DNA from 2 places in the Paenibacillus sp. cl141a genome. Region 2 is predicted to be linked to the other one. Evidence: a T-box and tRNA genes for the amino acid it is inferred to sense, from the RefSeq annotation. Region 2 holds a T-box; the other holds one or more tRNA genes.
What was found. A T-box is a leader RNA that pairs with one kind of tRNA and senses whether it is charged. The one in region 2 lies ahead of BMX45_RS15525 (valine--tRNA ligase), so its partner is inferred to be a tRNA-Val.
Positions count from the first base shown of each region.

Region 1: it has a tRNA-Val gene. The T-box ahead of BMX45_RS15525 (valine--tRNA ligase) is inferred to sense a tRNA for this amino acid. The anticodon was not compared.

Region 1 covers NZ_FNZO01000012.1:115,512-128,043, forward strand. The annotation lists gene BMX45_RS25620 (aminotransferase class I/II-fold pyridoxal phosphate-dependent enzyme) at 139-1,614, shown strand; gene BMX45_RS25625 (DUF1292 domain-containing protein) at 1,675-1,998, opposite strand; gene BMX45_RS25630 (copper amine oxidase) at 2,093-2,647, opposite strand; gene BMX45_RS25635 (MBL fold metallo-hydrolase) at 2,899-3,636, shown strand; gene BMX45_RS25640 (DUF3892 domain-containing protein) at 3,703-3,936, shown strand; gene BMX45_RS25645 (GNAT family N-acetyltransferase) at 4,031-4,474, opposite strand; gene BMX45_RS25650 (hypothetical protein) at 4,829-5,092, opposite strand; tRNA gene BMX45_RS25655 (tRNA-Val) at 5,228-5,300, shown strand; gene BMX45_RS25660 (hypothetical protein) at 5,470-6,225, shown strand; gene BMX45_RS31455 (hypothetical protein) at 6,634-6,804, opposite strand; gene BMX45_RS32285 (glucosaminidase domain-containing protein) at 6,826-7,038, opposite strand; gene BMX45_RS25665 (hypothetical protein) at 7,593-7,889, opposite strand; gene BMX45_RS25675 (hypothetical protein) at 8,279-8,707, opposite strand; gene BMX45_RS31620 (sporulation protein YjcZ) at 8,960-9,067, opposite strand; gene BMX45_RS25685 (helix-turn-helix domain-containing protein) at 10,457-10,720, opposite strand; gene BMX45_RS25690 (hypothetical protein) at 10,710-10,916, opposite strand; gene BMX45_RS25700 (cyclic lactone autoinducer peptide) at 11,205-11,345, opposite strand; gene BMX45_RS25705 (accessory gene regulator ArgB-like protein) at 11,329-11,871, opposite strand; gene BMX45_RS25710 (hypothetical protein) at 11,813-12,490, opposite strand.
Region 2 covers NZ_FNZO01000005.1:30,983-43,514, forward strand. The annotation lists gene BMX45_RS15525 (valine--tRNA ligase) at 1-1,794, opposite strand, end outside; T-box leader at 1,906-2,205, opposite strand; gene BMX45_RS15535 (LysM peptidoglycan-binding domain-containing protein) at 2,452-3,801, opposite strand; gene BMX45_RS15540 (RluA family pseudouridine synthase) at 3,966-4,874, opposite strand; gene hemL (glutamate-1-semialdehyde 2,1-aminomutase) at 4,871-6,166, opposite strand; gene hemB (porphobilinogen synthase) at 6,203-7,201, opposite strand; gene cobA (uroporphyrinogen-III C-methyltransferase) at 7,257-8,816, opposite strand; gene hemC (hydroxymethylbilane synthase) at 8,821-9,777, opposite strand; gene BMX45_RS15565 (precorrin-2 dehydrogenase/sirohydrochlorin ferrochelatase family protein) at 9,781-10,437, opposite strand; gene ccsA (cytochrome c biogenesis protein CcsA) at 10,444-11,274, opposite strand; gene hemA (glutamyl-tRNA reductase) at 11,293-12,532, opposite strand, start outside.

The sequences.
Region 1 (12,532 bases), on a different contig from region 2:
CTGCCGGGCCGTGCAAAAAAAGCCGGTCATTCTTCTTGCATTCCCCCCCTATTTTGCTATACTCAATTTTGTTTATATAAAAACAGAAACCGACAAATCATAAGAAAATAAACATAAGGAAAGGTTGTGACAGCGTCCATGGACCACAGTCGTACACCGCTCTTCACCGCGCTGAAAGAACACGCGGCCAAAAACCCCGTGCAATTTCACATTCCGGGACATAAGAAGGGCCTCGGCACCGATGCCGAATTCAGGGAATTTATAGGGGATAACGCCTTTTCTATAGATTTGATCAATATAGCGCCGCTGGATGATTTGCATCAGCCTACAGGCGTCATTGAAGAAGCCCAGAAGCTGGCCGCCGACGCATTCGGTGCCGACCACACTTACTTCAGTGTCCAAGGGACAAGCGGAGCGATCATGACCATGATCATGTCGGTATGCTCGCCCGGCGATAAAATCATCGTACCGCGCAACGTCCATAAATCCGTGCTTTCCGCCATCATCTTTACCGGTGCCAAGCCTGTGTTCGTGTCGCCTGCCCAGGATTCCAATGTGGGGATCGATCACGGGATCACCATCAGCTCCGTACGGAAAGCGCTAAAGCGTCACCCTGACGTCAAAGCCGTACTGGTCATCAATCCGACGTACTTCGGGGTGAGCGCTAACCTGAAGGAAATCGTCGATTTGGCCCACAGCTACAACGTTCCCGTACTTGTGGACGAAGCGCACGGAGTTCTGATCCATTTTCATGAAGAACTTCCGATGTCGGCGATGGAAGCCGGTGCCGATATGGCTGCCACCAGCGTTCATAAACTCGGCGGATCGATGACCCAAAGCTCCGTGCTGAACGTGAACACCAAAAACGGATACATCAATCCTTACCGCGTGCAGACCATCATCAGTATGCTGACCACAACGTCGACCTCCTACATCCTGCTGGCATCGCTGGATACTTCTCGCCGGAGCCTGGCGCTGCATGGACGGGAAATGGCTGCAAGGACGATTGAATTGGCGGAATATGCACGAAACGAAGTCAACCAAATCGAAGGCCTGTACTGCTTCGGGAAGGAAATATTGGGCGGAGAAGCAACGTACTCCTATGATCCGACCAAGTTGACGGTTCATGTACGCCATCTTGGCATTACGGGATACGAAACCGAGAACTGGCTGCGGGACCACTACAATATTGAAGTGGAGCTCAGCGATATGTACAACATTTTGTGCCTCATTACACCGGGGGACAACCGGGAGACGATCGATATTTTGCTGACGGCGCTCCGCGAGCTTTCGGACCAGTACATGCACGTGAACGAAATTAATGAGCTGGTCGTGAAAACGCCGGAAATTCCGCAACTGTCCCTCATTCCCCGCGATGCGTTTTATGGGGATACGGAGGTCGTGCCGTTCAAGGAATCGGCCGGACGCATTATTGCCGAATTCATCTATGTCTACCCGCCGGGAATTCCGATCCTGCTTCCGGGCGAAGTGATTTCCCAAGAAAACATCGATTACATTACCGATCATGTCGATGTCGGCCTGCCTGTCAAAGGTCCTGAGGACCGCAGCATTCAGAATGTGAAAGTCATCGTGGAAACGGATCCTATATTCTAAGGCAGCAACTACAAAAAACCCGGTGCGAGTGGTTCGCACCGGGTTTTTCGTTAAGGAGTGTTATTCCTGGTTTGCAGCAGCGACCAGTTCGTTGTAAACCGCCTCTACTTCATTCCATTCGTCTTCGTCCTCAATATTGTAAAGAACCATTTCCTCGTTCTCTTCTTCCATACGTAGAATGACGCCGTCCGCTTCCGGATTCTCGCGTTCAAGCAAAAGCGCGTAAAGCTTCTCGCCGACATCAAATGTCTCCACGAGAACCATCTCTACTTCTTTTCCTTCTTCATCCGTCAATGTCAGCACAAACTCTTCATGTTCGTGGTCGTGGTCATGGTCGTGACCGCAGCCGCAAGCATCTCCGTGTTCATGTTTGTGTTCGCTCATTGAAAAAACCTCACTTCGGTTAAATTATCATACTTTCGTATCGTATCACGGATAGCTTCTTCAGGTCAATTTTTGCCAAGCGGCTATGGCCCCATCAATTTAGGGCGGTAATCACTTTCTCCGCAACTTTCACAAAACCGTCATCCGATTTGACTTTTACATAAAAGCCTACCGAGTATTTGCCGGCCGTTTTGAAATCGTACGTGAAATCATAGGTTCGGAACCAGAAGTTATCCTTGCGGTCCTTCACTTCCTGGGACTGGATGTCCTTGATATTGCCCGAAGGATCCTCAATCGCTACTTTTACGGCATGAATATTGTTGTTTAAGCTGTCTACCTGGCTAAATACATTGAATTTCAGCTTGCCTTTGTTTACGTTGCCGAATACAGTATCTCCTTTAAAGAGAAAAATATGCACATTCGGTTTGACGACCTGGACTTGTCCATTCGCCGAATTCCAGTCCACAGCCCCGTCAAATTCCCGGACCGGCACATAGGTTTTGCCATCAATCAAATATCCGCCATCCTTCAATTCGCGTCCGTTCAGCCAAACCCGAACACGCTCATTGACAGAATCCGCAAACAAAAGGGTGCTGCCACCCATTAAAGAGAGCACTAGCATACATGCCATCACTTTTTTCCACTTCATTTCATACGTTCCCTCCATTGGCTCTTCTTGTTGTTATATGTGTATACTACATGTCAAAAAACAAGTTGCGGACAATTTTGCACTTTGTGGTAAAATTTTTTTCTCGTGGTTCAAGGCTTGATCTTATCACGATTTTTGCAGCATTAAGGCTCCGTTTCAAGCATATACTCCGTGTAAATACATAAGAAATTCGTTAAAATACACATAAGCATACTTGGACTATACATCATTTCATCAGGAGGTTTCATCCATTGACACTAACATTGCAAATGCTTGGCACCGGCAGTGCGTTTGCCAAGAACTACTATAACAATAACGCACTGATACATGACGGGAATTTCACGCTGCTCATCGACTGCGGAATCACTGCCCCGTTGGCGCTGCATCAGATGAATAAGACGTTTAACGATGTGGACGCCGTGCTCATCACGCATATTCATGCCGACCATGTTGGCGGGCTGGAGGAGCTTGCATTTATTATGAAGATGAAATACAATCGCAAACTCCCGCTCTATATTGCTGAAGCGCTGGTGGAACCGATATGGGAACATACACTCAAGGGCGGCTTATATCAGCAGGGACATATTTCTTCCCTCCAGGATGTATTTGACGTGCATCCTTTGAAACCGGGCGTGAAGGCCGCTATTTCATCCGGAATCTCGGTGGAGCTGATTCATACGCAGCATATTCCGGGCAAAGACAGCTATTCGCTATATTTGAACGATCGGATTTTTTACAGCGCGGACATGGTATTCGACCCCATCCTGCTGAAGCAACTGGTGAAGGAACGGGATTGCGAAGTAATTCTGCATGAATGCCAGCTGCAGGGCCCGGGCGAGGTGCACACGACACTCGATGAACTGCTCAGCCTGCCCCAAGAAATTCAGGAGCGTACCTATCTGATGCATTACAGTGATGAGGTCGAAGCTTTCATCGGCAAGACCGGAAACATGGAATTCGTGGAGCAGCAGCGGGTATACGAACTGTAGTTCAATAAACGTCAATGCATAGTTTACGAGGCTTCCCGGGAATAATAAGGCCGGGAGGCGATTCATATGGATCAAGGACAACAAGAAGTTGTAGGCGTACGCAAAAATGGTGATGGCGACATCATCGAACTTAAGCTGGATAACGGCAGCGTCGTAGACTACAAGACGGCCCAACAGATGGCCAAGAATAAGGAAATCAAGAACCTGAACGTATTCCGTGGACGTGATGGAGACGAACATCTTCGTTCCAATGCGGATGGCGATCCCAGCAACAACCTTGACAATTTGCCGACGTTCTAATTCATGCGCAAAAAGACCTCGAGCCGGCTCGAGGTCTTTTCTTTTTTGGGGACGATGCGGAATGACCGGCATCTTGTTTGGTTTGGTTAGAAGCTTACAATTCCTTTTTCATTCGAACATGGGGAATGCCTGCATCATCAAACGGCTCGTCCGAAATCGTCTCATACCCCAGCTTGCGGTAAAAGGCCTCTGCCTGCACCTGTGCATCGAGCACGGAATATTGCAGCTTTAGTTCACGAGCCTGCGCTTCCAGCGCCATCATCAGCACACGGCCAATCCCTTTGGAACGGAACGGCTTCCGGACCGCGATCCGCTGCATTTTGGCGGAATCCTTATTGTAATAGGTAATACGCCCGGTTGCGGCGTACTGCCCCTCCGACTTGATCAAGATATGGTGTGCATCCGATTCCAGGCGGTCGTAATCATCGATCTCCAAATCGATCGGCACCTTCTGTTCTAGGACAAACACATCCTTTCGGATATCCAGCGCCTGCTGCAACTGCTCTTCCGTTGATACATTGATGATTTCTGCTGCCATTTCAACACCTCTTTATGTAGAATCAATTCCTCGTGATATCGCAGGTCGAGATATTATACAAAATATTCGTTTTCCTGTATAGTAGTAGAAGCTAACGTCTTCATGAAAGGAGCATTGCCTTTATGAGCATGGGAGCCACGATATTTTGGGCTGTGGTCATTGCTGCCCTGATCATCTATCCCACCTTCTGGACGATCAAAAAAGGTTATTCCCGCAAATGGGATGAGGAATAGCATCGGCCGTCTTACGACAAACCGCCAGCCTGCCAGCCGGCGGTTTGTTCTGCTCACTGTTCGTGCAGAGATCATCATGATGGTTGGCGCCGTTTTAGGCACAAAGCCGTCCTGGAGCTCTTTATGGATGGAGATCCCTTAACGTGTCTGCCGCATCCATCGGGGATACCGGCTCCAGCGCCCCGTTTCCCTGCTTGGAATATACGTCCTGATCCACGGAACGTCCATACACATCCAGCATCACGGGCGCTGCAGGGGCATGCAGCGGCTCCAATTGCACCGATGTTCTTTCCGGGACACTGCAGCCGCCGCCCGCCATAGATACCGCCAATAACGAAAACACCATTCCTGCTCGTTTGAAACGATAGGATTTCCCACCTGTCATGCCATTCACGCTCCTTCATTGGCAAAATCATGCTGTATTTAGTCTGAACCGGAACGTGGTATTTTATAACGACTAAACCATTGACAGCCGCCTTGTCTGCTGGTAATATATGAATTACCTTTTTAAATATTTCATGATCTGTTAGCTCAGCTGGGAGAGCACTATCTTGACAGGGTAGGGGTCAGTGGTTCGAGCCCACTACAGATCATCACTAAGAGTCCTTGCGTAGCAAGGGCTTTTTTCTAATTTTAAGAGCATGTCTATCCCTAACGAGTTTATTTGTTGCCGCAAAATTGACGCAAAAAAAGCTGTAAAGGGGGACCAGAGAATAATTTGCTGTTCAAGAAAATATAATCTAAAAGGAGTCACTATCACTTATGAAAAGAAAGTTACTTGGTCTAATCGGAGCTGTCGTCTTGGTTTTTGGGTTGTTTCCTGCTACCGTAGGAGCAACTAGCGGGCTTTCACCTGCTGATATTGATACTCCAGAAGAATACATTCAATACCTTGAGGAAAGAGCAGAAGCATTTTCGAACTTCAGCATCGCGAATAATTCTGATGAGGAAACACCTCTCGAGTTCCTCGAAAAATTTAAAGCATTGCCATATGAAAAACAAAAAGAATTCGTTGATATTATAAGCGATCCTGAGAAGGTAAATGAGATTGTAACCGGATTTCAAGTTGCGGCTGAAGAAAAAGGAACTCTGGTTATACATGATGGGGCTACAGAGATACGTATTGATGAGCAAAATGAAATTTCCCCTGCTGCCGTTGGAGACGTCAGATATTACACCGCTCGTGTGAATCCAGTATCAACAGTTCAAGGACTAGACGTTGTACAAGCTACAATTTACGTTAGATATGAAGTTAAAGAAGTAAAAACAAACTACAGTGAAATAGTTGGCATAGTATCTCATGGATGTGAAGTTGTAAAAAACTACATTCCATTGCTTGACCTTTCAATTAAAGAAAGCAATCCATATACATCTGATAACAAGCGGAAAATTTTTAAGTATGCTACAATGAAGTGGAACTTCATCTGGAAGGAATTCGGGATGGTTGTGGGGACCCATGAATTACACACTTGGGGCGATGTTGCAGGGAACTCCGGGGGAGATTCAAGACAATTGTAATATTAGCGAGAAGAATACAACATGATGAGGGGAACTAAATGAATAAAGTTACTAAAATAATTTTGGCGGTTGTTTTATCCATAGTAATTGTTCTGATCCTCTGTTACTTTTTAATTTCTCAAGCTTTTAATAATTTCGGTTAGGTTATTACTGATCTTGATCAGCCCCCTTATGGATAAGGGGGCTGATATTTTTTAAAAGTGATAAAGTTAAGCTAATAATACAAGAGTGTTTGTTATACAAATTCATTACAAAAAGGAAGTCGAATGAAGATATTAAAATTGATTTTAATTTTTGTCCTAGGCTTCATTTGCTACTTTATAATTTCCTATCTCATTAAGTAATCAATTCAATCAAAAGACCTACGTAAAAAAGACCCTACCAGCACATAACTGGTAGGGTCTTCACTTATTTCTCGGCTTCAATGGCTTGAAGTTGTTTTTCTAACTCCACGATTCGTCCTGTATTACCTCCGATGAGCTTAAGAATGTTCTTGCGCAATCGATTAGATACAGCCGCTTGTTCTCTTGTGATTAAGAGCCCTGGCAACGTGCCGTCTAAATAACCGTTCTTGGTCATCTCTTCCCAAGTTCCCGCCGCTCATGGACTTACCACATTAATATCACGTTCTTTTTGATCAGGCACCTTCCCCGCATCTCCTTTTACCGTATCGTATTGATACAGGTTGTACTCATCCATAATTGTGATCAGCTTATTAGCATACTTTGGATCGGTAGCATACCCCGCCTTTTGGATTTCACGGACCGCTGTTTTACGGTCTACGCCTATAACCTTCTTATTGAATTTCCATATTTAGGGCATCGGTTGTTCGCTCGTGCGCCATCTGTCTCTCCCGACAGGCCATCACAATGCTCCGACAACAACTTGCAGGCCTAGCGGTATACTTGCATGGTGATGCTGGAAGGGTCATCCATCTTCATTTGTCTGGAGAAGCCTGGGCGCCTTTCTGGATCACCAGCAATCACCAAGGGACGGTTTCTTATATTCCGGGTGCTCGGCTTTTTCCACACTGACGTAAAAAGATTGGCAGTCCACCAACATAACAACATGCTGCCGTGACCTCAATCTATACCTATCCTTTAATAAAACAGGAACCTGCGTTTGCATTATATGCGAACATTAGTTCTTGTATCAATGTAAAATAGAGGAAAGGGCATGTTGCTGGCGAATGAATTAATTCTTTGATTAGTAAAAAATAGAAGCCCTATCAACATTAACTGATAGGGGCAGTTCCCTTAAGAGAATCCATACGTGATGTTAAAACATTTACGCAATTTTGTTACATCCCAGACTTATTATGTATGCCAAAAAATCCTTGAGGTTATTCAAACCCCAAGGATTTTTCGTTATTCTTCTTTCCAAACAGTATACCAATGTGTTGCTGTAGATTTATCATCATCTATGTACCAAAAAAAGTACTCCACTCCATCAACTGTAATGTAATGTAATGGCGTGAAATAGTCTCTGCTATACTGACTTTTTGGGTACATATAACCCGCTTTTACTTTACATGGGTTACAATATTGAGGCGTTATCTCAGATTCTGTCTGTGAGATAGGACTTGCAGATACTGGCGCTGCTACAGTCATAAAAGCTGCAATGATCGAAGAGAATATTACAATTTTTTTTCCCATTCTAACCACGCTAACACCTCCAAATATTTATAAAAGTTAATTTACATTAACTATATATTAATGGTATCATTTAGATATTATTGGTGTATATAGTACAATTGTACCATTATATGGTATAATTATGTATATTTTATTCCGAATTTATCTTTGTCGATCGTCGCATTTGTCCAGTCTATTTTTAGAATAGGGCGGCCCCGTACCCGCACTTGATAACGCAAAAATGCGCCCAGCCGGTTTTTTCGAGCTAGGCGCAAATCCTACGCATAAAAAGGTTATAATCGTCAGTTATCGGAGAGGACCGCAATTTCGTCTACGTCGAGCCGCGGATTAGAGCACGTGTGAGAATGCGGAACTGGGCACAAGATAGGGAATGCTGTGGAGTCCGATTTTTACGAACTTTATTTTCTAGACTTAAAGAATTCTCTATCTTGCATTTCATAATAATTACCCATAAGTACTTCCTGATGATGATCAAGGTCTAGATGTATTTGTTCAGCTTTTTGTAAGTATTTATGAATAACATCCCTCATTCTTGGGACACCGTCACTCATTATATATCTATCTATATGGCGATAGTACGCATTAAATCCGGACAAGATTTTAATATTTGTATCAAGTGCATGTACAAATTCCCAATCGTCAAGTGTTAAAATTAAATCAGGAACTTTAGCATTGATTTCATTAATAAAATCATTCAAAAAATCAGCGTGCATATGTAACGTCCCCATCACATCATCTGAATCGTCTTCTTCATTCTTGTTTAAAACCATTGCCGGAACATTAATAATATAGCGCGATTTCTTAACAATTGCATCAAGCTCCTTCATTTGTTCCCTATACCTCTCTAGAAACTTGTCTTTTCGCTGCTCCGAAAGAGATACATGCCATTTGGATATCTGATCTTTTTAACAATTGAAAAGGATTTGCTACTGGGTAAAATCGATCAGGAGGCTGTTAATACCCTACTTCACCGATAGAAGACAAAGAAAAAGGACCCCCGCTAGCCTAAGCCGGTAGGGATCCTCTCACATAAATACAACTGTTCAAATCACGTAGGGTCTTTGTCATCCGGGGGAGTATTATACCCAGAAAGAACCTAAAATGATGACCAACAAGATAAAGAGAACAAGAACTGCTCCGACTGAGTTTTTACCGCCGTATCCACCTTCGTAACCAACTTCACCCATGAGGACTCCTCCTTTCAACGATCTCGATACAAAGTATTCAAAAACTCAAGCAATGCTAGGGCCAATATTCTTATTAACAAAAAAAAACGCTAGCCTAAGCCAGCGAGGTTCTTTTTACCGATGCTGCGCTGACCACATGGATATCACGGGTTCTGTTATCCACGTTTTTTTCTCCTTCCCGTCAATGCGGACGGAAAATGGAGCATATGACACCGTACAAAAAGAGGAAGCTGTCACAAAAGCCATAAAAATGACTGCGCGACAGCTTCTTCTTTTTTTATAGAAGGGAATAAAACCTGAGTGTAGTTGGCGGGCTACTACTCTCATGTATATTCACAGAATTCCACTTCGCTAATCATTTTCATAGGTACATCATCAAAAAAATATAATGGGGCAGCAACCAACTCCCTCACGTTAAAAACTTCCTCCATTCAAGCCGCAATCGAAATAGGCTTGGAAATTAAGCAAAACACTTAGTTAATCCCCCAAGCTTATACATAAGTGACCATATATTAATAATGTGACTCTAAAACAAATTTCTGGAGAATACTTTTTCCAAACGGAGGAAGACGATTGCCGCCTCTTCTCGAATCAAAGGATCTCCGGGGCGGCTGCCATCGAAAAGCCCTTCTTTTTTCGCTACACCTCAAGCAGATGCAGCCCAAGTTACTATGTTGATATCTCTTTCTTGTGCCACCGCTTTTTCCCAAGAACAATCCAATCTGCTACCCTCGATTTCATGTTACGATTTCACGTTCTTCCCTCTTTATTCATGAATTCTTAGCTTTATACTCGTCCAACCGTACATACACTTCTTTCTCTCTCACTTAGCGTAGACAGCGTATCATCAAGCATGGTCTCATAGGTTTGTAGGTCTTTTCAAAGGCACCGGTCGCACGTATGACGTGCTTTTCTGCGTATAGCGAGTCTCGGGGGACGATGGGGGAAAAAGAGGGCCAGGTACCCGGCTTTTGTCCCTTACCAAAAACGCAAAAATCAATCGAATATCGGTGCTTGATTCCATTCCAACTTAAATTGAGAACCAAACTTTCTGACAGAGTCTATATCAGCTGTAAGCGTGAAGTCTTGATCAGACCCAAAAAAGCCCAACTCATAAATACCTTCCGATTCGCTCTTCTCCAGCTTAATTGATAAAGATGTTTTTCGAATGACATATATAATCCATCTAATTTGAATCCATTCAGTGTGTCCAACGGAAATTCCGCAGTTACTGTAATATAATTATGATTCGTCCAACCGAAATAAAATTTAAAGTTGATTTGGCACCCTTCGTACCTTCCAGGGATACGGGATATAAAATGAAATTCGGCTCGTGTCCCCTCATCCGTGCAATCTCTAAGCACAGGCATCTCTATACCTCCTGCCGACTCAATGTGTCGTCCAGTAATCCGCAGCTCTTTCCACTCTTTGAACGTGCTGTGCCTCTTCTTTCAGCACAATCAGGCTCTGCAAATCCCGCTTGTTCTTAAACATAATATAGCCTTGTTCCTCCAATGAAGCTATACCCTCCATAATTTCGTTCGGTTTACGCCCCGTAAGGTACTTAAGTAACCGCAAGGTCGGGACACGGCTGCGATGCGCCGGATAGTTGATCAAAATTCGGAGCAGTTTTCGTTCCAGATCAGGAAGCATGCGAACCTCTGCCTTTCTGGGGCCTCCAGGACAGGATGTTGTTTTCATTGAATACCCGAGGCTTTCCCGACTCTAGGCATGTTGCCCGAATCCGCTGATCCTTAACGCTGTGTATCTGTATTTTGCGCTGGGTAATGTTGCCCTTACGGTCTTCGTATATGATTTCTACGGTTTGCTCCAGATATTTCTCAAACATGATGCACCCACCTTCGATAAGAACGTTTGTTTGTATTATATGCGAACACTCGTTCTTTTACCAATGTCAATTTTACCCTAATTGGCTTGGCATCCATTACTAGAAAACTCGCGATGTTTGAAGCCTCGATGGATCCGACCACTATGATTTCAGCTGTAGCCTCCTCAAGCATCATAAAAACCGGCGCCAACCGGCACCGGCTATTACGATCCATACATATTTCATTCAACAACCATGAACCCACCACAAATTTGGAGTACCCCAGTCCCCGTATATTTGGATCAAGATTTACTTCAAAAGTTCTTCCGGCGTCTCTCCGCTGTACACAAATACGGGACTTGCAGTATTAACGACAAATACGGCTACCAACGTCAGTGCAGATGCAATGAACGAAAAATAACGATGACGAATCTTATGGATCCATAACATGAGCTTGTCCTCCTTTCCATCGTAATAAACTGATAGCCTGGATTAAAAATATGACAGCCAATGTTGGGGACTGAAGGACAAAATTGAACATCACGATGAAGCAGCTAATCAAGCGGAGTTTAGAGTAATGCTTGCTCGGTATCCGGGATTGTCTCTCGATTCGGCTGGGAGCAAAGAGCATAACCAGCAACAGACTAAGCGCATTCATAACGAGCACAGCTGCAATCCCCATATCAACAAAAGTCACCAAGGTAAACAGTGCTGTCGTGAACGCAATACAGCCGGCCCCCGTCTTAAGGTGATACCCTCCCGAGAATTGCCTCAGTATTGCGAAGCCCGTCAAGGCTATGACCGCCTCTCTCACGTTACCCGAGAAGATCGAAATAAGCAGCGTGAATACGACAATGAACATCACGTTGAATAGAATGGCGAGCGCGTGCTTCAAAACAGGAACGGAGGACGGATGATCAGGAACCTGACGTTTGATCCTCTCCGCTATCCGCTCTGACAGTCCTTCTATGATCATAAGACTCCCGCTCCTCTGTATTGATGGCATAATACAAGAAGATTCCAAATGTGATTCCAAAGAAGAGAAGATGCAGCCACAGGCGGTTGAGGTAAAACAGAATGGCAATTAATATCAGCACGACGATAATTAAAGCGATCAACAGAATATGTTCAAATTTAATGCGTAGCTTCTCCAGGTCGTACTTAAACCCGATACCGAACCTGTACATCAACCAGGATATCAGCAGTCCCGTCGCTCCTGACAGAACTTGAAGGATGTAACCTTTGGCAGGATCGGTCTGAATGGCATTGATCGATCCGAACACCGTAGTCAAATATACGGTTTGAATCAACGCGTAAAACATATAGCCTATAATGGTGCAAATCGCCGACCAAATGACTGGAATTTTAATGATGGCCGAGAACAAGAACACAAAGATCATTACCGTAATAAGCGGGGCAAGAAAATCGAGCGAGAGTTCATTCCGCATGATGTAACTCTGTAGATTGGCAAGGATCATAACCAGCAGGGCTTGCCATATGTACTCCGTTGTTTTAAATCTAAGCAATGTCATGATCAGTGAATAAATCGCCAGTGTTTCAAAAGTCGAAAACACCATAAACCAAATAGCTCCCATTCAAAGATTTCCTCCCTACACCGTAAAGAAATGGTTTAATGT
Region 2 (12,532 bases):
ATTCATGAGCGCAAACCGCGACGCATTCCAGATTTTGTTAGCGAAGTTACGCGCTTGCTCCACGCGTTCCCAGCGGAATCGAAGATCCTGACCCGGCGTGCTGCCGGTCGATATCATATAACGCATAGCGTCTGCGCCATACTGTTCAATAACCTCGAGCGGGTCAATGCCGTTGCCCAGCGACTTGGACATCTTGCGGCCTTCGCTATCCCGAACCAGGCCATGGATCAGCGTGTCCTTAAACGGCATTTGCCCTGTAAATTCAAGTCCTTGGAAAATCATCCGCGACACCCAGAACGGGATGATGTCGTAACCCGTTACGAGAACGCTGGTCGGATAATAACGTTTGAAATCCTCGCTGTCCTGGTCCGGCCAGCCCATGGTCGAGAACGGCCAGAGCGCGGAGCTGAACCAGGTATCCAGCACATCCTCGTCCTGTCTCAGATCATCCTTGCCCAGCTTCGCGCGGGCTTCCTCTTCATTCATGGCAACAACCACTTCGCCCGTGGATTCGGAATACCACGCCGGGATCCGGTGACCCCACCACAATTGACGGGAGATGCACCAATCGCGTACATTCTCCATCCAGTGCAGATAGGTTCGCTCGAATCGGTCAGGCACGAAGTTCACGCCCTTGCCGGATTTTTGCGCATCCACGGCTGCTTCCGCAAGCGGCTGCATCTTAACGAACCACTGCGTCGACAGGTAAGGCTCGACCACCGCGCCGGATCTTTCGCTATGGCCAACCTGATGGACATGGTCTTCGATGCGAAGCAATACGCCCGATTCCTTCATGTCGCTGACGATCTGCTTGCGGCATTCTGCACGGTCAAGGCCCTCGTATTTGCCGGCAAACTCATTCATCGTTCCGGATTCATCCATTACGGTAATTTGCGGCAGGTCATGTCTCAGCCCCATCTCGAAGTCGTTCGGATCATGCGCCGGCGTAATCTTAACCGCACCGCTGCCGAAGTCCTTCTCCACGTACTCATCGGCAATAACCGGAATCTCGCGGCCCACGATAGGCAGCACCAATGTCTTGCCGATCATGTCTTTATAGCGCTCGTCTTCCGGATGAACGGCGACCGCCGTATCGCCGAGCATGGTCTCCGGACGGGTGGTTGCCACGGTAATGGAGCCGCTGCCGTCCTTCAGCGGATATTGCAGGTGATACAAATGGCCGTTGACCTCTTTGTACTCCACTTCAATATCGGACAAAGCCGTGCGGGCAGCCGGGTCCCAGTTGATGATGCGTTTGCCGCGGTAGATGAGCCCTTTATCGTAAAGCTTGACGAATACTTCCCGTACGGCTTCGGACAATCCCTCGTCGAGCGTGAAACGTTCTCTGGAGTAATCGAGGGACAGGCCGATCTTGGACCACTGATCACGGATCGTGTTTGCGTACAGGTCCTTCCATTCCCACACCTTCTCCAGGAATTTCTCGCGTCCCAGATCGTAACGGGTAACGCCTTCTTCGCGAAGCTTCTGCTCTACCTTGGTTTGCGTGGCGATGCCCGCATGGTCGGAACCGGGGAGCCACAGCGCATCGTAGCCCTGCATCCGCTTCACGCGAATCAGGATGTCCTGCAGCGTAAAGTCAAGCGCATGGCCGATATGGAGCATGCCCGTAACGTTAGGAGGAGGAATAACAATCGTGTAAGGCTCCGCGTCCGGTCGCTTGCCGGCTTCAAAAAAGCCGCCTTCCTTCCAGTACGGATACCATTTTTGTTCGGCTGCCTTCGGATCATACGTCGTCGGCATTTCTAACTGGGATGGGTTTTGTCTTTGATCCATATTTTCGTACCTCCGATACTGTTAATCAGTTTTGCCAACCCGAAACGTTTTAGCCTCTGGGCGTGTTCGTGGGTATCATAGTTGGCGTGAAACAAAAAAAGCCCTTCGTCCTCAAAGGACGAAAGACTGTTCTCTCGCGGTACCACCTTTGTTTCGTGCTTACATGGTTCAGCAACCGTTGTCCTCCCATGAAGAACATGAAAGGCTTTCAGTCAAGCACGACACTTTACGCAGATAACGGCTGCGGCCGGCGAACTCTAACCAGGGTAGCAATCGATCCCTACTCTATCTCAAGTCCGCAACTCCGGGGCGACTTCGGCAAGCTGGTTCCTGCGGAATCTCACAGCGCTTGATAGCAATTCCGCTCTCTGAAGGCCATACCTTCCTACTCTTCCCGTTCAACGTTGTTCTAGCTTTTGGAATACCTGTACATATACTATTCAAATATAACGTGGTTGTTCCATATAGTCAATATTTCGAGTGTTTCCGAACGATTTAGACATCATACCTGCCGATTCAAATAAATCCTTGTTCGCTGTAACATACAATCCAAGCTCGCTCGGCTTCCTCTCCTCCAACCGATTCCCCATAGCACAAAAAACAGGCCAAGGCTGCCTGCCTTGGCCTGCTTCATTCTTGCCCATCACGACATCCCGATTACTGTGGAATATACAATACCTGGCCTTCTTCCACATTCTGCTCGGACATGCGGTTATACAACAACAGCTCTCGCGGCGTCAGCTGATAGCGCTCGGCAATAACGTCGAGAGTCTCCTCACGCTGAACAATGCACATCCGAACCTTGCGGAACGGCGTTTCCTCGCGGCGGTTGCCTAGGAACAGACTCTTCCATTCCACATCCTCGGCCGAAACGGAATCCACGGATTCATCAATGGCCTCTTCCTCGTCCCGGGCAGCTTGATCCTGATCCTGAACCGTTCTGCTCGATTGAAGCAATGAGGAGAAGCCTACGCCCGAAGCGGTGTTGGCGGTGCTGTTCTTCGCGTTGAAGGCAACCTTCAGCTCCGGTTTGGACGGAGCCTCTTCGGCTTGAACGGAAACCTCCTCCTCTATCTCCTCCAAGGGCTCGGCTTCCTCTTCAAAAACAGGCTGGGCTTCCTCCGTTTCCGGGGAATCCAATACCGGCAGGGCTTGAGCCTCTTCGCCTTTGCGCTCAGTAACGCCCGGGAAATCGGCTGCCGGTTCTTCCTGCTGCGGCTCCGGCTGGGCCGCAGCCCGTTCGAACTGCCATACACTCGGAGTCGACGGCTCAGCTGACTGAAATTCCGTCTCGTTATGTAAGGCATATTCGACCGTATCCTGGGCTTCAGGGGTACCGGAGATGCTTACCGTTCGGTCCGAGTCCTGCGTATCCTGAATTTGATTCTCGTATTCCGCCCAAGATGCCAGATACTGCTGCGTGCGTGCATCCGCCTCGGACTCTTGGACTCTAGGCTGAGCCTCGTTGAAATAAGAAGGCGAAGGCGTATTCGCTTCAGCGTTGGCTCCACCGCCTTGATACGGTTCATACGGGTTGGCTGCGAACTGCTGCTCTACGCCTGCATACATATCATTCGCTTCAGGAGCATGTACCACTGTGAATTCCTCATTGGCCCATACTTGGTCACGAGCTCCCGGAGCGGCAGCCTGGATTCCTTTGAGCGATAAAACCCCCGTTATGTTCAAGCTGCGCTTGGATAACAGATCCACGTCAAAATTCTCGATCTCGACCGCGATGTCATCCAATGACAATACCCGGTTCAGCGGGACCGTGATCTCGACCGGAATCCAATGTTCGAGCGGCTCGCTCTCTCCTGCTTCGGTATCCCCTTTATACAGGCCTGCTAGAAGCAAATGGCCCCGAAGCGTGGCCTGGTCCTGCTGGCTGATCACCTGAATGTGCGGGATCAACTCCGCCTCTTCCAATTCTTCGATTCCCGGCAAATCTTCCGTCAAATTAATACGCTCGTAAATATCGAACCGCAATCCGTAGGACTGGTCAAACACGGGAATGTCCTCCTTTTTGGCATATACTATCCGTGATCTGTCATCACGGCATGAGCCTAAGTTTTGCCACTCAATTTATCTATATGCCGAAAACAGGAGAGCATGACTTTTTTGCGAATTGCGCTTGGAAAGTTACCGGGCGTTCAGGGCCGCTGCAGCATCCCCTATCGGTTCGCTCCCTCTATGATTCGCTCTCGTAACTCCATCATATCCTGAGGCCACGGCGCCGGCACCTCAATGCTCTCGCCCGTAAAAGGATGACGGAACAACAGGCGTTCGCCATGCAGCGCTTGGCGTGCAAACGTCCCTGGTCCTCCGTACAAAACATCCCCCAGAAGCGGATGTCCCATATGGCTTAGATGGACCCGGATCTGATGCGTTCGGCCGGTTTCAAGGCGGATGTGCAGCAGACTGGCTTTCGGATACGCTTCGGCTGAGAGAATATGCGTGATCGCGGCCTGCCCCGTTAATGAAACCCTCCGGCGGCTTGCGTGATAGCGGTCCTTGCCGATTGGCAGATCAATTCGCTTCAGCTCCTGCGATACCCTTCCTTGAACGATAGCCACATACATTCGAACGATCTTCTTCTCGCGCATGGCCTCGTCAAGTTTCAGCTGCGCATATTCGTTCTTGGCATACAGCACGGGCCCCGTCGTATCTTTATCCAGCCGATGGATGTGACGGACTGCTGCGTGAATCCCCTCTGCTTCGTAATAGGCGGCCACGACATGATTCAGCGTTGTCTCCCGGCTTTCGTTGTCCGGATGGACCGCCAAACCGGCCGGTTTGTTCACGACCAGGCAGAAATCGTCCTCGTACAACACCTGAAGCTCCTGCCACTTCGGTTCGATGCCGTATTCCCGATAAGGAAAAAGGACCAGCCGAAGCCGGTCCCCTCTCCATTGTATCCCCTGCTCATGATGAAGCTTGCGATACAGCTTCTCGGGCATACCGACCGTTTCCAGAAGCCACTTGGCGGCGGCCTCGTCCCGATCCGGCTGGCCCAACAGCGCCTTGCCGGGCGTCATCTCGAGCCATTCGCCGCGCTTACTCCAGCTGCCCCCGTAGCTCATAGGCTTTTGAAGGCGTTGTAATTGGCTTCGATGGTAGCATCGATATCTTCTACCGTATGGGCCGCCGAGATGAACATGCCCTCGAATTGGGAAGGAGGCACGCTGACTCCCTCTTGCACCATCGCCGCAAAATAGCGGCGGAAACGGTCCAGGTCACTCGTCTTGGCCGTATCGAAATTCACGACCGGCGAATTCGTGAAGAATGGGCAGACCATGGAGCCGATCCGGTTGATCGTAAGCGGGATGCCGAATTCCTTGGCGCTCTGCTCGAATCCTGCCTGAAGGCGGGCCCCCCGTTCCTCCAGCTGCTCATAAACGGCAGGCGTCAACAGCTTCAGGGTGGTGTATCCGGCTGCCATGGCCAGCGGATTTCCGCTTAACGTTCCCGCCTGGTAGATCGGTCCTGCCGGAGCGATCTGATCCATCAGCTCACGCTTGCCTCCATATGCGCCGACCGGCAGCCCGCCGCCGATCACCTTGCCCAGGCATGTCAAGTCAGGCGTAACGCCGTAACGTCCCTGAGCGCAGTTGAGGTCCACCCGGAACCCGGTCATTACCTCGTCAAAAATAAGGATGCTCCCATAATCGGAAGTGACCTTGCGGAGGCCTTCCAGGAATCCAGGCTGCGGCGGAACCACGCCCATATTCCCTGCCACGGGCTCAACGATGACGGCCGCGATCTCTTCGCCGAAACGCTCGAAGGCAAGCTGTACCGATTCCAGGTCGTTATAAGGAACCGCAATAGTGTTGGACGCCACGCTTTCAGGCACGCCCGGGCTGTCAGGCAGGCCTAGCGTCGCGATGCCGGATCCCGCCTTGATCAGAAGGCTGTCCGCGTGACCGTGGTAGGAGCCCTCGAATTTGATGATTTTGCTGCGTCCGGTATAACCACGCGCCAAACGGATGGCACTCATGGTGGCTTCCGTACCGGAATTCACCATTCGCACCACCTCGATCGACGGCACGCGCTCGCACACGAGCTTCGCCATCTTCGTTTCGAGCAGGGTTGGTGCGCCGAAGCTGGTCCCTTTGGCAGTAGTCTCCTGAAGCGCTTCAACGACTTCAGGGTGAGCGTGGCCCATAATCAGCGGTCCCCAGGAACCTACATAATCGATAAAGCTGTTGCCGTCGATGTCGTATACCCAGCTGCCTTCTCCGCGATCGATATAAATCGGCGTGAGTCCTACAGATTTAAATGCACGTACCGGACTGTTGACGCCGCCCGGGATATATAACTTCGCTTCTTCGAAAGCAGAACGCGACAACTCTTCTTTTCGCAAATCTTGGCTCATTCTATGCACTCCTAACTCTTTAGTCGTTAATCGTTGCTAGCCGCGCATCCAGCGTGCCGCATCCTTCGAGAAATACGTAATGATAATGTCCGCACCGGCACGCTTCATCCCCGTCAGCAGCTCCATCACGATCGCCTGCTCACTGATCCATCCCTGCTGAGCCGCCGCTTTAATCATGGAATATTCCCCACTTACGTTGTAAGCGACGATCGGCAGATCAAACTGGTCTCTCAGCAATCGGACAACGTCAAGATAGGCCATTGCCGGTTTCACCATCAGCATATCGGCACCTTCGAGCACGTCCGTCTCCGCTTCGCGAAGCGCCTCTCTCACATTGGCCGGATCCATCTGATAGGTTTTGCGGTCGCCGAACTGTGGAGCAGAATCGGCAGCCTCACGGAAGGGTCCGTAAAAAGCCGAAGCATACTTAACCGAATACGACATGATCGGCACATTATAAAATCCGGCTTCATCGAGTCCGGAACGAATGGCTTGGACAAAGCCGTCCATCATGTTGGATGGTGCGATGATATCGGCTCCCGCTTTCGCCTGGGAGACCGCCGTGCGAACGAGCAGCTCCAGCGACTCGTCGTTTAATACGTCGCCGCAGGTGTGACCGTCACGCTCGAAGGTATGGACCATGCCGCAGTGGCCGTGGTCAGTGAATTCGCACAGACACGTGTCCGCAATGACCAGAAGATCGGGATACCACGACTTAATGAGGCGGGTGGCCTCTTGAACGATTCCGTCATCCGCGAAACCGGACGTGCCTACACTGTCTTTTGTCTCAGGAATCCCGAACAGGAGCACGGCCGGAATGCCTAGATTTACGATTTCGTCCACTTCTTCCTTCAAGGTATCCAGCGAAAAATGATATACGCCCGGCATCGAGGAAATTTCGGATTTCACACCGCTGCCATAGGTAACGAAGATCGGCTGAACCAGATCCTCCGTATGAAGCACGGTCTCCCGGACCATGCTGCGAATGCCAGCATTTTGACGCAGCCGGCGATGGCGTACGATTGGAAAACTCATGACGTTGTACCTCCATAAGATGTAATTTAAATCATGTATTTAAAAGATAAGGATATTATGGCGTCGTTATACGGCGTGGATCGCTCTCGTTCCAAACACACAAGGCCTTGACCAGACTGTCGACCGTCGCTTCTTCGGCGAGGAGCGATACGTGCAGTCCGGCTTCCTCCGCGGTTTGCGCGGTCAGCGGTCCGATGCAAGCAATCGTCGATTCCTTCAGTAGATCGGCAGGCTCTGCCACGCCCATCCCCTTCAGCACTTTCAGCAGATTGGTAACCGTAGAAGAACTGGTGAACGTAACCGCATGAATGCCGCCGTCTTGAAGCAGCTTCAGCAGCTCATCATCGTCCTCGCCGCACAGCATGTTCTCGTATATCACGGCTTCCGTCACATGCAGTCCCATTTCCATAAGCTTCTCCGGCAGCCATCGGCGCGCGAGATCGCCGCGAGGCAGCAGCACGCGCTGGCCCGGCTGAAGCTCCGGACCGTAAGCATCGATCAGGCCCTCCGCCTGGTAACGCTCCTTGATCACTTCGGCGGTTATACCGAAATTCCCAAGAGCATCGGCTGTTGCGGGACCTACCGCGACGATGCGCGCCGAGGCCAAGGAGCGAATATCGCGTCCATGCTCCTTCAGGTGGCGGAAGAAAAACTCGACGCCGTTTACGCTGGTGAAGAACACCCAATCATACGTACCCAGCTTGTCCAGTGCTTCTTGAATCCCGGCAAGCACCTCGCCCTTCGAGGGCGTCACCGTTTCAATGACGGGAAACTCATAAGGCTCCCCGCCAAGCTCCTCGATTTGGGATACCAATGAACTGGCTTGGCTTCGAGCCCTCGTGACCAGAATCCTTTTGCCAAACAGGGGCAGCCGTTCCGCCCACTTCAAGTGCTCCCGCTGAAGCACCACCTCGCCAACGACGATGACGGCAGGCGGCTGAAAATCCGCTGCCTTGACCTTGTCCTCGATGTCTCCCAGCGTTCCCGTCAGCGTATCCTGCTCCGCCCGGGTTCCCCATCTTATTAGAGCCACGGGCGTTTCCGGAGGCCTTCCATGCTTCATCAGCTGACGGCTGATATAACCGATCTTCGCCACGCCCATCATAAAAATCAAAGTCCCCGTCGCATGGGTCACCTTATCCCATTGAATCATGCGATCCAGCTTCTCAGGGCTTTCATGTCCTGTAATGATGGATAAGGATGAGGCATGATCGCGATGTGTCACCGGAATTCCTGCGTAAGCCGGCACGCTGATCGCCGAGGTGATCCCCGGGACGATCTCATACATGATGCCATGACGATATAGCAGCTCCGCTTCTTCGCCGACTCTTCCGAAAATCGTGGGATCGCCGCCCTTTAACCGGACCACCGTCTTGCCTTCCAAAGCATAATCCACCAGCAGTTGATTGATCTGTTCCTGTTTCATCGTATGCCGATCCGGAAGCTTGCCCACATAGACCTTCTCTGCTCCAGGTTTCATCCAGCGCAGCAGCCGAGGACTGGCTAATCGGTCATACACCACGACATCCGCTTTTTCAATGCATTCCTTGCCTTTGATCGTTATCAGGCGCGCATCGCCCGGACCTGCTCCCACGAGATAAACCTTGCCTGCCATCCCCTCAACCCCTAACTTGTGCCAGTATCTTCTCCGCTCCTTTAGCTTTCAGCTTTGCAGCCACTTCCACTCCGAGCGCTTCAGGGTCGGTTCCTTCGGCGCTTTCCTTCAAGACGATTTCGCCGTCAGGAGAACCTACCATTCCCGTTAATTGTATAACGTTTTGTTCGCCGCGGGAATCTCCTGCCTCCACATTCTTCATGACGGCGTAAGCCCCGATCGGGACCTGGCATCCGCCGTTCAGCTCGCTTAGAAACTTGCGTTCCGCGGCGACGGTCCGCGCGGTTACTTCATCGTTATAAAGAGATAGCAGATGCAGCAGCTCTTCATCGTTTTCACGGCACTCAATGCCGAGCGCGCCTTGGCCTACGGCTGGCAGACTGACTTCAACCGGCAGGTACGACGTGATCCGATCCTCCCAGCCCATGCGCTGCAAGCCGGCAGTTGCCAGAATGATGGCTTGAAACTCGCCTTCCTCCATTTTACGAATCCGGGAATCGATGTTTCCCCTGATCCAATCGATCTGCAGATCAGGCCGATAGGCCTTGAGCTGGCTGGACCGGCGCAGACTGCTTGTCCCTACCTTGGCACCTTGAGGAAGGTCATCCAGCGTTGTCCCTTCTTTGGAGATCAGGCAGTCGCGAGGATCTTTTCTTGCGGGCACCGCCCCGGAAACCAGTCCTTCAGGCAGAACGGAAGGCATGTCCTTCATGCTGTGAACCGCCATGTCAATTTCTCCGTCCAACATGGCCTGCTCGATTTCTTTGACAAACAATCCTTTGCCGCCTACTTTGGAAAGGGTAACATCCAGTATGCGGTCGCCCTTGGTGACGATTTTCTTAACCGCGAAGTCATATTCCAATCCGTGCTCCTTGGCCAAACGCTTCAAATCCTCGATAACCTGTCCAGTCTGTGTCAGTGCCAGAGCACTTTGCCTACTGCCAACTACGATTGTGCGCATCCTTCATTCCTCCTGATTCTTCTCAATCCATTGCTTGATTTCGTCCGGACTCCACGGCACATAACCTCCGCGGCGAATCTCCCCGAGCATGTCCATGCGGTATGCCTTTTGCAACAGCCGCCTGCGCGCGTCGGCGGACTTCACCTCATCCTTGATCATCGAACGCATCCTATATAAAAAATCCAGATAATCCTCATACTCCGGTCCGAACCGTTCTTCGAGCTCATCGCGTATATCGCGTGCGGCCATCGGCCCTGCTCCCGACGTGGACACGGCCAGCAGAAGCCTTCCCCGCCGCAGCACCGTCGGATTGATAAACGTACCGGCCTCGCCATCGCTGGCTACGTTAACCAGCACCCCAAGGCGATCGGCGTCCTCGGCTATCTTCAGGTTCAGCTTGGCGTCATCCGTTGCCGCATGGACCATAAACGCGCCTGCCGGATCGTCTGGCCGGTACTTCCGTTCCGTCCATTGAAGGGCCTTCTCTCCCGCCAAATGCCGGAGCGTCTCGCTTCTTAGTACAGGACTTACAATATGTACGCTTGCCCCGGCGTTCAGCAGGTTGAGCGCTTTGCGTTCCGCCACCTTGCCTCCGCCGACGATCAAGCATAAACGTCCCCTGCAATTCAGCAGGACGGGCACATAATGGTCATGCGTCATCAGTCGTCACACTCCTGACCAACTGTGGAAAGCGGACCACGTATTCAGAAAAAAATTCAATATAATGAATCCATACCCGATTAAAGCCCATATGGCGGCCTCCCTGCCGGACCTTCTCCACAGTCGGCGTTTGATGAAATACACCATATACATCGCTAGCGCCGTCAGCGTAGACAATACTTTGATATCCAAAAACAGGGTCCACCGCCCGGCCATGGCCACCGACATGACGGCCAAGACAAGCGACATGACCAGAATAATCGTACCGGCCATCAGCGCTTTATAAGAATACACATCCAGCTTCTCCAGACTCGGCAGCCTGCGGACCGTATCATTCCATTGCTTGTGCTTCAGCTTCCGATGGAGAAACATATAGATCGCCGCAAACACGGCCCCGACGGTCAAAGCGGCGAAGCTGATGCTCGCCAGGGCGATATGAATCAGCAAGAGACGGTGCTCCGTCTCCCAGCTGTACAATGCATTATCTCCTGCCGTGAACCACAAACGATTGACCAGCATCACGCAAAAACCGACGAGGTTGATGAGCAGGACGGCAAATTCCGAGCGTTTCATATACGCCAGGGCAATCGAAGTGATCGAAATGCAAAAGGCCAGCAGGAACAGGAAATCAAACAGCGTAAATACCGGGAAGTGGAAATGTCCGCCCTCCATGGCCCTGATGCCGATGCCCGCGAATTGCAGCAGCGCGGTAATGACAAGAAGCCCTGTGCCTATCCGCTTCGCCACCGAATTGCGTGAAATGCAATCCGAGATATAAAACAGAAGGCTCAGGGCATAGATACAAATGCCGGTGATATAAATTATGTTTAACAGCATGGGTTATACTCACCCTCCTCAAAGGGTGGCTGGGGCCAGAGACACCTTAAGCGGCTTCTCTTCTGCCTGCTGATCTACAGCATTCTTCGTCCGTCCAGCTTTAACGGGTGCAGTTGCTTTCTTGTTGCGGCCGCGGGCTTCCTGCTCATTCTCATGGATCAAGCTTTCCAGCGCAAAGATTTGTGAAAAATAATCCAATGCCTCGCCACCCTGCTTGCCGCCCGTCATCTCCTTGATCCGGTTGATCGGATCGTGCATCATCTGGTTGACGATGCTCTTGGTCAAACGACGGATGACTTTCCGTTGGCGTTCGTCCAGCTCTGGCAGCTTGTTGAACAAGCTTTCCATCGTTTCTTCATGAATAGCGTTCGATTTCTCCTGCAAGGCCCGAATCGCCGGTCTGACACCTAGCGTCTTCAGCCATGTATGGAATGCATCCATTTCTTCTTGAATCATCACTTCGATCTTCGCTGCCTCCACCCGGCGCATTTCCAGATTGGTTTCCACAATGCCTTCCAAATCATCGATATCGTACAGGAATACGTTGGAGAGTTCCCCGACCGCCGGATCAATGTCCCGCGGAACCGCGATATCAATCATGAACAACGGGCGGGACTGGCGTTTCTTCATGCTCTCTTTAACCCGCTCCGCATTCAGAACATATTCATTCGAGCCTGTGGAGCTAATCACAATGTCGACTTCATTCAACAAATTCTTAGCTTCGGCGATGGTGCACGGCGTACCTTTGAACTTGCTAGCCAGTTCCTCGGCACGGCCAAGCGTGCGGTTGGCCACGATCACTTCGGCCGCGCCATTGGCATAAAGATGCTTCACGGTAAGCTCGCTCATCTTGCCTGCACCGAGTATCATCACTTTTTTATCGTTAAATGCGCCAAAAATCCGTTTACCCAGTTCCACCGCAGCATAGCTAACCGAAACCGCACTCTCTCCGATCGAAGTTTCCGAATGCGCCCGCTTGCCGAGCGTAACAGCCTGCTTGAATAACATGTTGAACCAGGTTCCGGTGGCATCATGCTTCTGCGACGTCAAAAAAGCATTGCGCACCTGTCCCAGGATCTGCGTCTCTCCAATGACCATGGAATCCAAACCGCAGGTAACCTTAAACAGATGGGAAATGGCTTGTTCATCTTCATATATATAGAGGTGCTGCGTAAATTCTTCACGATTAATGCCGAACCACTGTTCCATAAAACTGCGGATAAAGTAGCCGCACATATGAAGGCGGTCTACCACAACA